One region of the Vibrio sp. JC009 genome, then DNA from elsewhere that is predicted to be linked to it. Evidence: predicted binding sites of a transcription regulator. Region 1 holds the regulator's gene; the other holds the start of a gene.
The links. The regulator CRP, encoded in region 1, controls carbon source genes, mostly activating them, when cyclic AMP is high. The targets are predictions, from matches to a motif close to TGTGANNNNNNTCACA.

Region 1 (4,246 bases):
TAGTGATGGCTTTAAAGGTATTGTTGATCTGGAAGAGGTTTTTAATTCTGAACCATATAAGCAGATCCAGGATTTTAGCGCCTTTTCACTTGAAGGTACTTATCTTGACTGGGATGGAGTGGAGCTTTCCGCAAACATTCTTCGAAAAATGGCAGCTGGTAAGGGGCACTACACAGATAGGCCATGTGTCAGCGCCAGCAATATGGAAGACGTGTTAAAACAAGCAGCCTGGGATGCGATAGTTTCCAACCGCCCGGATATTTTTCAGGCCGCAATTAAAGGTTTTGTCGAAGAGTATGGGATTCAGAAAATCCAGCAACACACAAACCTGAAGAGTAGGCCAAGCATCTACAAGGCATTATCTTCGAACAAGTCTCCAAAACTGGATACGCTCATCCAGTTAGGCCATGCTGCATTCGAGTTAGAATTTGAGAGTCGAGAAATTAGTCAGAAAGGCTAGAACCTTTTATTTTGATAGCTGATAGCCTGACTCTTATACACAAGTTTAAGGAGCCAAAGAATGCTCCTCCCCTTAGCATCAAAAGGACGGATTTTCGAAGAAGTAACATCGAAGGGGAGGCGGGGAGGGGTTGCTTCTCATGGGGTTAAGTTTTGGTTGTTTAACCATGCATGGCATAACCAACCCCCTCTAACTCCCCCTTCTATTAGCTTTATCAACCAATTAGGCTTTTCAATTAAGGGGGAGAACCGTTCTCTGTTCACTTTAATATTTGTGTATAAGAGTCAGGCTGATAGCTCAAACCACCCGATTATCCCCACAACTAAACGCAATAGTCTGGCTAATCTCAGTAAGCGAACGGCCGGACTCCTGTTGCCACTGTGCAAAGGCTTTGTTTGCTGCATTCAGTGCTCGCTTCGTCCCTCTTCCTGAATCAATTATCCCGATATTGCGCAGATGAGATTCAACATCGGATGAAAGTATAAAAGTATCGACTCCCAGAGTTCTTAAAGCGTATGGACCTGTGTTTCCGCCCAGACGGGCTCCATTCTTTTTCAGGTACTCCCAAAGCCCGGTAATCTCCTCTTTCGGCCAGTTTGCCACCATCTGACCAAATGAATCATGTTGAATGGAAGCGCTATGGATCATATGGGCATTGGCCGGGATGGACATTACTTTGGTCAGGTGGCGTATGATAGCCGGGTTCTGTGCTTTGGTTTCCCACTGTTCATCCGACAGCATAAGTAATGATTCGATCTTAAACCCGAAAAATGCCTCTTCAAAGTCAGGCCACTTTTTGCGGACCACACTCCATGAGATACCCGACTGAAACACTTTCATGGTAAAAGCCGAAAGCCAGCGATCGTTGGATATGGCTGCCAGTTCTTCACTGCTGAGTGGCTTGCTGAGCAATTCCTCAAGGCGCTTTTCTCCCCCTTTACGCTCGGCAGCTCTTTGGTAAATTGATTCGAATTTTTCCATTGTTTTTTACTGGATTTTTTCTTTGTAATTGGCTTAGGTTAGCTTAAATAGCTTTTGGTCACCAGTAGCCCATACTTGCTTAAAGCTAATTGTTCAGTAAAAAGATGCACATTTCTTGCTGTCTCCCACTGCCGTCATCTCGGAATTGCAAAGCAATATCCGAGATCTACTTTCTGGGTGTTGTAGAGTCAGAGGTTTCTTCTGCCCTACTACGCGCTGACAGTAGATTCCGGATAGAAGCTTCGCAACTTCCGGAATGACCCAGTGGTAAGGGGTAAGGGTAGTAAGTAAAAGGTATAAAAAAAGCGCAGCCCGTGAGCTGCGCTTTTTACAAACTGTTTCGCTAAAGAATTAACGAGTACCGTAAACCACGATAGTTTTACCGTGTGCAGAAATCAGATTCTGTTCTTCCAGCATCTTCAGGATACGGCCAACGGTTTCACGTGAACAGCCAACAATCTGACCAATCTCCTGACGGGTGATCTTGATCTGCATGCCGTCCGGGTGAGTCATTGCATCCGGTTGCTTAGCCAGGTTCAGAAGTGTTTGTGCGATACGGCCTGTAACGTCAAGGAACGCAAGGTCACCAACTTTCTGGCTGGTTACCTGAAGGCGGCTTGCCATTTGAGCTGACAGACGCATCAGAATGTCTGGGTTTACCTGAATTAGCTGACGGAATTTCTTAAATGAAATTTCTGCTACTTCACATGGAGATTTAGCGCGAACCCATGCTGTACGCTCCTGGTCTTCTTCGAAAAGACCCAGTTCACCAATAAAGTCACCCTGGTTCAGATAAGAAAGAATCATTTCCTTACCTTCTTCATCCTTGATTAGGACAGCCACAGAGCCTTTTACAATGTAATACAGAGTTTCAGCCTTTTCACCAGCATGAATCAGAGTACTCTTTGATGGGTACTTATGAATATGACAGTGTGAAAGAAACCACTCTAGTGTTGGATCGGTTTGAGGTTTACCTAGAACCATAATTATCTCACTTTATCTGCAGGGCCTGCTGCTCAGCAGCTTTCCTTTGCTGCTAAGCCACTCAATTAGGTGGTTTAGCATAGGATTTCTCTTTGAAAGCTGCAAGCAACTTATAATTCGATTAAGAATATTATCTCTTTTTGCAATCGATTTCTTGATTTTGATCGCTTTAAAAACGCGATTTTTTACGCAAATTCGTGCACATGATCACGGACTTGGAAAAAATGTGACAAATGTTAACATTTTAACCGATTTTACCGGTTTCTATCAGTTGGGCAAGCATAGGACGTATGATCAGTTCCATGGCAAAACTCATTTTACCCCCCGGTACCACAAGCGTATTGTGGCGTGACATAAAAGAACCGTCGAGCATGGCCAGAAGGTACGGGTAATCAACATTTTTCATACCTCTTAACCTAATTACAACAAAACTTTCATCCAGACTCGGAATTGCTTTGGCATCCAAAGGGTTAGAGGTATCCACTGTGGGGACCCGTTGAAAGTTAATATGAGTGCGGGAAAACTGAGGGGTAATGTAATTCAGGTAGTCATCCATGGAGCGGACAATGGAGTCCATCACTGCTTCCCGTGAATGTCCTCTGTCACGCGTATCGCGGATAAATTTCTGTATCCACTCCAGGTTCACTATCGGCACCATGCCTATCAGCATATCCACATGCTGGGAGACGTTAATATCTCCGTCTCTTACGCCACCATGTAAACCCTCATAAAACAGAACATCTGTGTTCTCCGGCAGATCCTGCCAGGGGGTGAAAGTGCCGGGCATCTGGTTATAGGGAACCGCTTCGTCAAAGGAGTGCAGATAGCGACGGATTTGACCTGTGCCTTCATCTCCGTACTTTCTGAAGAACTGCTCGAGAGCAGCAAAATCATTGGCTTCCGGGCCGAAATAGCTGATGTGTTTTCCCTGCTCTTTGGCTTTGCGGATAGCCACATCCATTTCTGGCCGGGTGTATCGGTGGAAACTGTCACCTTCCACCCAGGCAGCTTTTACGTCCATCATATTGAACATTTTTCTGAAGGCTTCAGAGGTGGTGGATGTACCGGCTCCCGATGAACCTGTTACTGCTATGATGGGATGTTTTGCTGACATGACATTCCTTGTCCTGGATTGGTTTAATTACTTATAACTCGCGTCTTAACTTTATATCTACGGTCTCGTGCAGTTCTGAATAGAGAATGACGGCCTCTCCGGATTTTATCAGCTCTCTGACCTGATCGGCTTTATCTTCCAGTGACACTTCCACTTCACCGTAATCGGTTCCTTCACGGAGAATAAATTCTTTAATCAGATTTTCCAGTGTCTCCGGGTTTATCTGTTCCCAAGGGATAATCATAGTCGCTTTCTCACATTACTGCTTAATATGTTGATAGTAGGCAGGAAGCGCCTGCTCCAGCCAGAATTCCGGCTTTCTGAAGCTGCCGGACAGAAAGCCCACATGCCCGCCGGACTTTAGCAAACGGTAGTCGATATTGTCGTTAAGCTTAAACTTAGGGATCACAGCCTCCGTCATAAAGGGATCATCCTGGGCATGGATAACCTGCAACGGAATGGATACCTGATTCAGAACCCGTATACCTGAGCAGCGGTTATAGTAATCCGTGGCTCCCTGAAAACCGTGCAGAGGCGCGGTTATCAGATCGTCAAATCCATACAGGGTTTTCAGGCTGCGGATGGTTTTCTGATTTATCCCAAGTGCCTTATCGAGCTTTTCATGCTTTTTAATGGCATTGGCTTTTAGTGAACTTAGCAGGTAGCTGCAATAAACCTTTGAAAAACCTTTCTCGATTTTTTCTGAA
Region 2 (4,246 bases), 210 kb from region 1:
TTCAGCGATTGGGCCGTTTACAGCTTCAACTGCCTTAAGAACACCTTTTCCTAGGAAACGTGCTTTGTCACCGTCACGTAGCTCAAGAGCTTCGCGAGAACCAGTAGATGCGCCAGATGGAGCAGCAGCCATACCTACGAAACCGCCTTCTAGGTGTACTTCAGCTTCTACAGTTGGGTTACCACGTGAGTCGATGATTTCACGACCTAGAACTTTAACGATCTTAGACATTAATGTTTCCTCTCGTTTCTATATTAAATGTCATAACTAATGAACGGTTGAACAACAAAATCAACCGCCCGTATCCTTACTTACTTTCTAATTCACCGCGCTGATATTCACCAGCAGCTTTTACGAATCCAGCGAACAGCGGGTGGCCATCGCGCGGAGTCGAGGTAAATTCAGGGTGGAACTGAGCCGCAACAAACCAAGGGTGTGCCGGGTTCTCAATTACCTCAACAAGCTTCTTATCCGATGACAGGCCAGACACTTTCAGACCCGCTTTTTCGATTTGTGGACGAAGGTTGTTGTTAACTTCATAACGGTGGCGATGACGCTCATGGATCTTCGCATTACCGTATAGTTCGTGTGCCAGCGTGCCTTTCTCAAGGTGACATAGCTGCGAACCAAGACGCATAGTACCACCAAGGTCTGACAGCTCGGTACGTTCTTCAACTTTACCTTCGCCGTCAACCCATTCGGTGATCAAGCCTACCACAGGGTACTTGGTCTCTTTGTTAAATTCTGTTGAATGTGCACCTTCAAGGCCAGCTACGTTACGAGCGTACTCGATAAGCGCAACCTGCATACCCAGACAAATGCCAAGGTAAGGCACATTGTTTTCACGTGCGTACTGCGCAGCGCGAATCTTACCTTCTACACCACGGTCACCAAAACCGCCCGGTACAAGGATTGCGTCAAGGCCTTCAAGGACTTCTTCGCCTCTTGACTCAACGTCTTCTGAATCTACGTACTTAATGGTGACGTTCAGGCGATTTTTCAAGCCTGCGTGTTTTAACGCTTCGTTCACCGACTTATAAGCATCCGGAAGCTGGATATATTTACCAACCATACCGATAACCACTTCACCAGTTGGGTTAGCTTCTTCGTAGATTACCTGTTCCCACTCTGAAAGGTCTGCTTCAGGAGCCTTAATGCCAAAACGTTCACAAACCAGATCATCCAGACCTTGAGATTTAACAAGTTGAGGGATCTTATAGATAGAGTCAACGTCTTTCATTGAGATTACAGCTCTTTCCTGCACATTACAGAAAAGTGCGATCTTCTTACGCTCGTTTGCAGGGATCATGCGATCGCTACGACAAACAAGAATGTCAGGCTGAATACCGATAGACAGTAGCTCTTTAACAGAGTGCTGAGTCGGCTTAGTTTTCACTTCACCAGCAGCAGCAAGGTAAGGAACCAGAGTCAGGTGCATAAACATAGCACGCTCACGGCCCAGCTCTACAGCAAGCTGACGAATAGCTTCCATAAATGGTAGTGATTCGATATCACCAACCGTACCACCAACTTCTACAATCGCCACATCATGGCCTTCAGAACCTGCAATTACGCGGTCTTTGATTGCGTTAGTGATATGTGGAATAACCTGAATGGTGGCACCAAGATAGTCACCGCGACGCTCTTTACGAAGTACGTCTGCGTATACACGACCAGCAGTGAAGTTGTTACGCTTGGTCATCTTGGTGCGAATGAATCGCTCGTAGTGACCAAGGTCAAGGTCAGTTTCAGCGCCATCTTCTGTTACAAATACTTCACCGTGCTGAGTCGGGCTCATTGTACCCGGGTCAACGTTGATGTACGGATCAAGTTTCATCATGGTCACTTTAAGACCACGAGCTTCCAAGATCGCTGCTAGAGATGCTGCTGCAATACCTTTACCTAGTGAGGATACAACCCCGCCAGTAACAAAAATGTAATTTGTCGTCATGTTTAACCTGAAATTGGTTGAATGAGGGAAATGAGTACTTTCTGGACGGGACGTAAATATACCAGAAGCCCTTTACCACCACAACGTGAAACTTATCACAGACGTGTTTTTTATTTTTTGCTTCAAATCAAATCAACAACTAACGGTACTACGTTCGGGTTATGCACTCTCAGGCCCTGGGCCCTGGGTTCGGGCTTCGCCCTGCTGGGCTCTGGGAAGATACCCCCTCCCAGGGCCTATAGGACGGAGTCCGTTCCCAGGGCCCTTTTAACTTCCTCCCAAAACCCATCCAGCTCTTCCAAACTATAATCCGTAAGCTCCTTCCCTTCCCCCCGAACAATCGCTTCAACCCCTTTAAACCGCTTACTAAACTTAATATTGGCTTTATTAAGAGCAACTTCCGGATCTTTGCCCAGATGCCTGACCAGGTTTACGGTAGCAAACAGCAGATCGCCCAACTCTTCCTCTACCCGTTCTTCATCCGGGGTAACCTGATGGGCTTCATCGACCACTTCGTCGATTTCTTCCCGGACTTTATCAACTACCGGGCCAAGGGTTTTCCAGTCAAAACCGTATTTGGCGCATTTTTTCTGGATCTTGTTGGCTTTGGACAGGGCTGGCAGAGAGTTAGGGATCGCATCCAGAATGCTTTCTTCTGTTTTTCCCTTTTCGGCTTTTTCTTTTGCCTTTTCCAGTTCCCAGTTGGCGTTTATCTCTTCGTCGGTGTCAAACTCTGAATCGGAGAAGACGTGAGGGTGGCGGCGAATCAGTTTTTCGTTGACGGTTTCTACCACCTCTTCGAATTTAAAGTGGCCTTCTTCCTGTGCCATCTGGCTGTAGAAGATGATCTGAAACAGCAGATCACCCAGCTCTTCTCTGAGGTTTTCCCAGTCACGGTTATGGATGGCATCGACCACTTCATAGGTTTCTTCAATGGTGTGAGGGACTATGGTGTCGAAGGTTTGCTTTAGATCCCAGGGACATCCTTTCTGCGGATCTCTTAGGGTGGTCATTAGTTCTAACAGCTGGTCTATTGGCTGACTCATTGTTATCTAACTCTTGTATGGTGTGGTTACGTTTGGTGATATCCGGCAGGTGTGCAGGTATCGAACACAGACACGCATAAACCCTTCCCTGGGGCTCGGCTTTGCCATCCATGGCAAAGACGGTCTGCTTATCGATACCTGCACACCTGCCTCAATTGAGTTTTGTGGGATCCTAACTCAGCCTTTTTACTGATACTACATCTTTGATTTGTTCAATGCGGGTTAGAATTCTTCCCAGAATTTCAACACTTTGAACTTCAATGTCAAAATCCATAACTGAGATTTGGCGTTTATAGTCAGTACGGCTCTTCATACCGGACACTTTCAGCTTTTCATTTGCCAGAAGCGTGGTGATATCTTTTAACAGTCCGCTTCGCTCAAGGGCCTCTACGCGAACCGTCAGAATATAAGAACCGACAAAACCGCCACCCCAGACAGTATCAATAATACGTTCCGGTGCATGAATGCGCAGCTCGGCCAGTTGTTCACAGTCGGCGCGGTGAACTGAAATACCGCGCCCCTGAGTGATATAACCGGCAATGGCGTCACCCGGAATTGGCTGACAGCAGCGGGCCAGGTGAGTCATCAGATTATCAACGCCTTCAACAACAACGGCATCTTTATGCGGCCTGCTTTGAGCTGGTGCTTTGGCTTCCGACTCCTGAAGCTTCTCCAGCGCCTGCTGATCTTCTTCTTCCGCGGTTGGCTTATTTACCAGAGCATTAATGTGGTTGATGATCTGGTTAATTCTTAAATCACCGCTGCCTACACCAACGTACAACTCATCCGGCGTGTTTACATTGAAGCGTTTTAGCGCGTACTCACTGGCATCTTTCAGGTTAGCCCCTATCTTGGCTAACTCGGCTTCCAGGATCTCACGACCCGCTTCCAGGTTTTTTTCACGGCTCTGTTTGCGGAACCAGGCATTAATTTTTGCGCGGGCACGTCCTGAGAGAACAAAGCCCATGGAAGGGTTTAACCAGTCACGGGAAGGGTTTGGCTCTTTTGCCGTAATAATCTCAACCTGATCGCCCATTTCCAGTTTATGAGTAAACGGAACGATTCGTCCTGCGACCTTGGCACCGATACAGCGGTGACCCACTTCAGAGTGGATGTGGTAGGCAAAATCCAGAGGTGTTGCGCCCATTGGCAGGTCTACAACATCACCTCGCGGGGTAAAGGCGTATACGCGGTCATCAAATACCTGACTACGCAGTTCATCCAGCATTTCTCCGGAATCAGACATCTC

Region 2: the regulator CRP is predicted to act here: its motif matches at 2,036-2,051, upstream of L3Q72_RS02280 (CTP synthase).

The regions. Positions count from the first base shown of each region.
Region 1 is NZ_CP092106.1:254,475-258,720, forward strand. Features, by position in the region: gene L3Q72_RS01205 (transcriptional regulator) at 1-460, shown strand, start outside; gene L3Q72_RS01210 (DNA-3-methyladenine glycosylase I) at 758-1,441, opposite strand; gene crp (cAMP-activated global transcriptional regulator CRP) at 1,793-2,425, opposite strand; gene L3Q72_RS01220 (phosphoribulokinase) at 2,670-3,539, opposite strand; gene L3Q72_RS01225 (YheU family protein) at 3,571-3,783, opposite strand; gene L3Q72_RS01230 (hydrolase) at 3,799-4,246, opposite strand, start outside.
Region 2 is NZ_CP092106.1:461,465-465,710, reverse strand. Features, by position in the region: gene eno (phosphopyruvate hydratase) at 1-231, opposite strand, end outside; gene L3Q72_RS02280 (CTP synthase) at 308-1,951, opposite strand; gene mazG (nucleoside triphosphate pyrophosphohydrolase) at 2,188-2,997, opposite strand; gene relA (GTP diphosphokinase) at 3,170-4,246, opposite strand, start outside.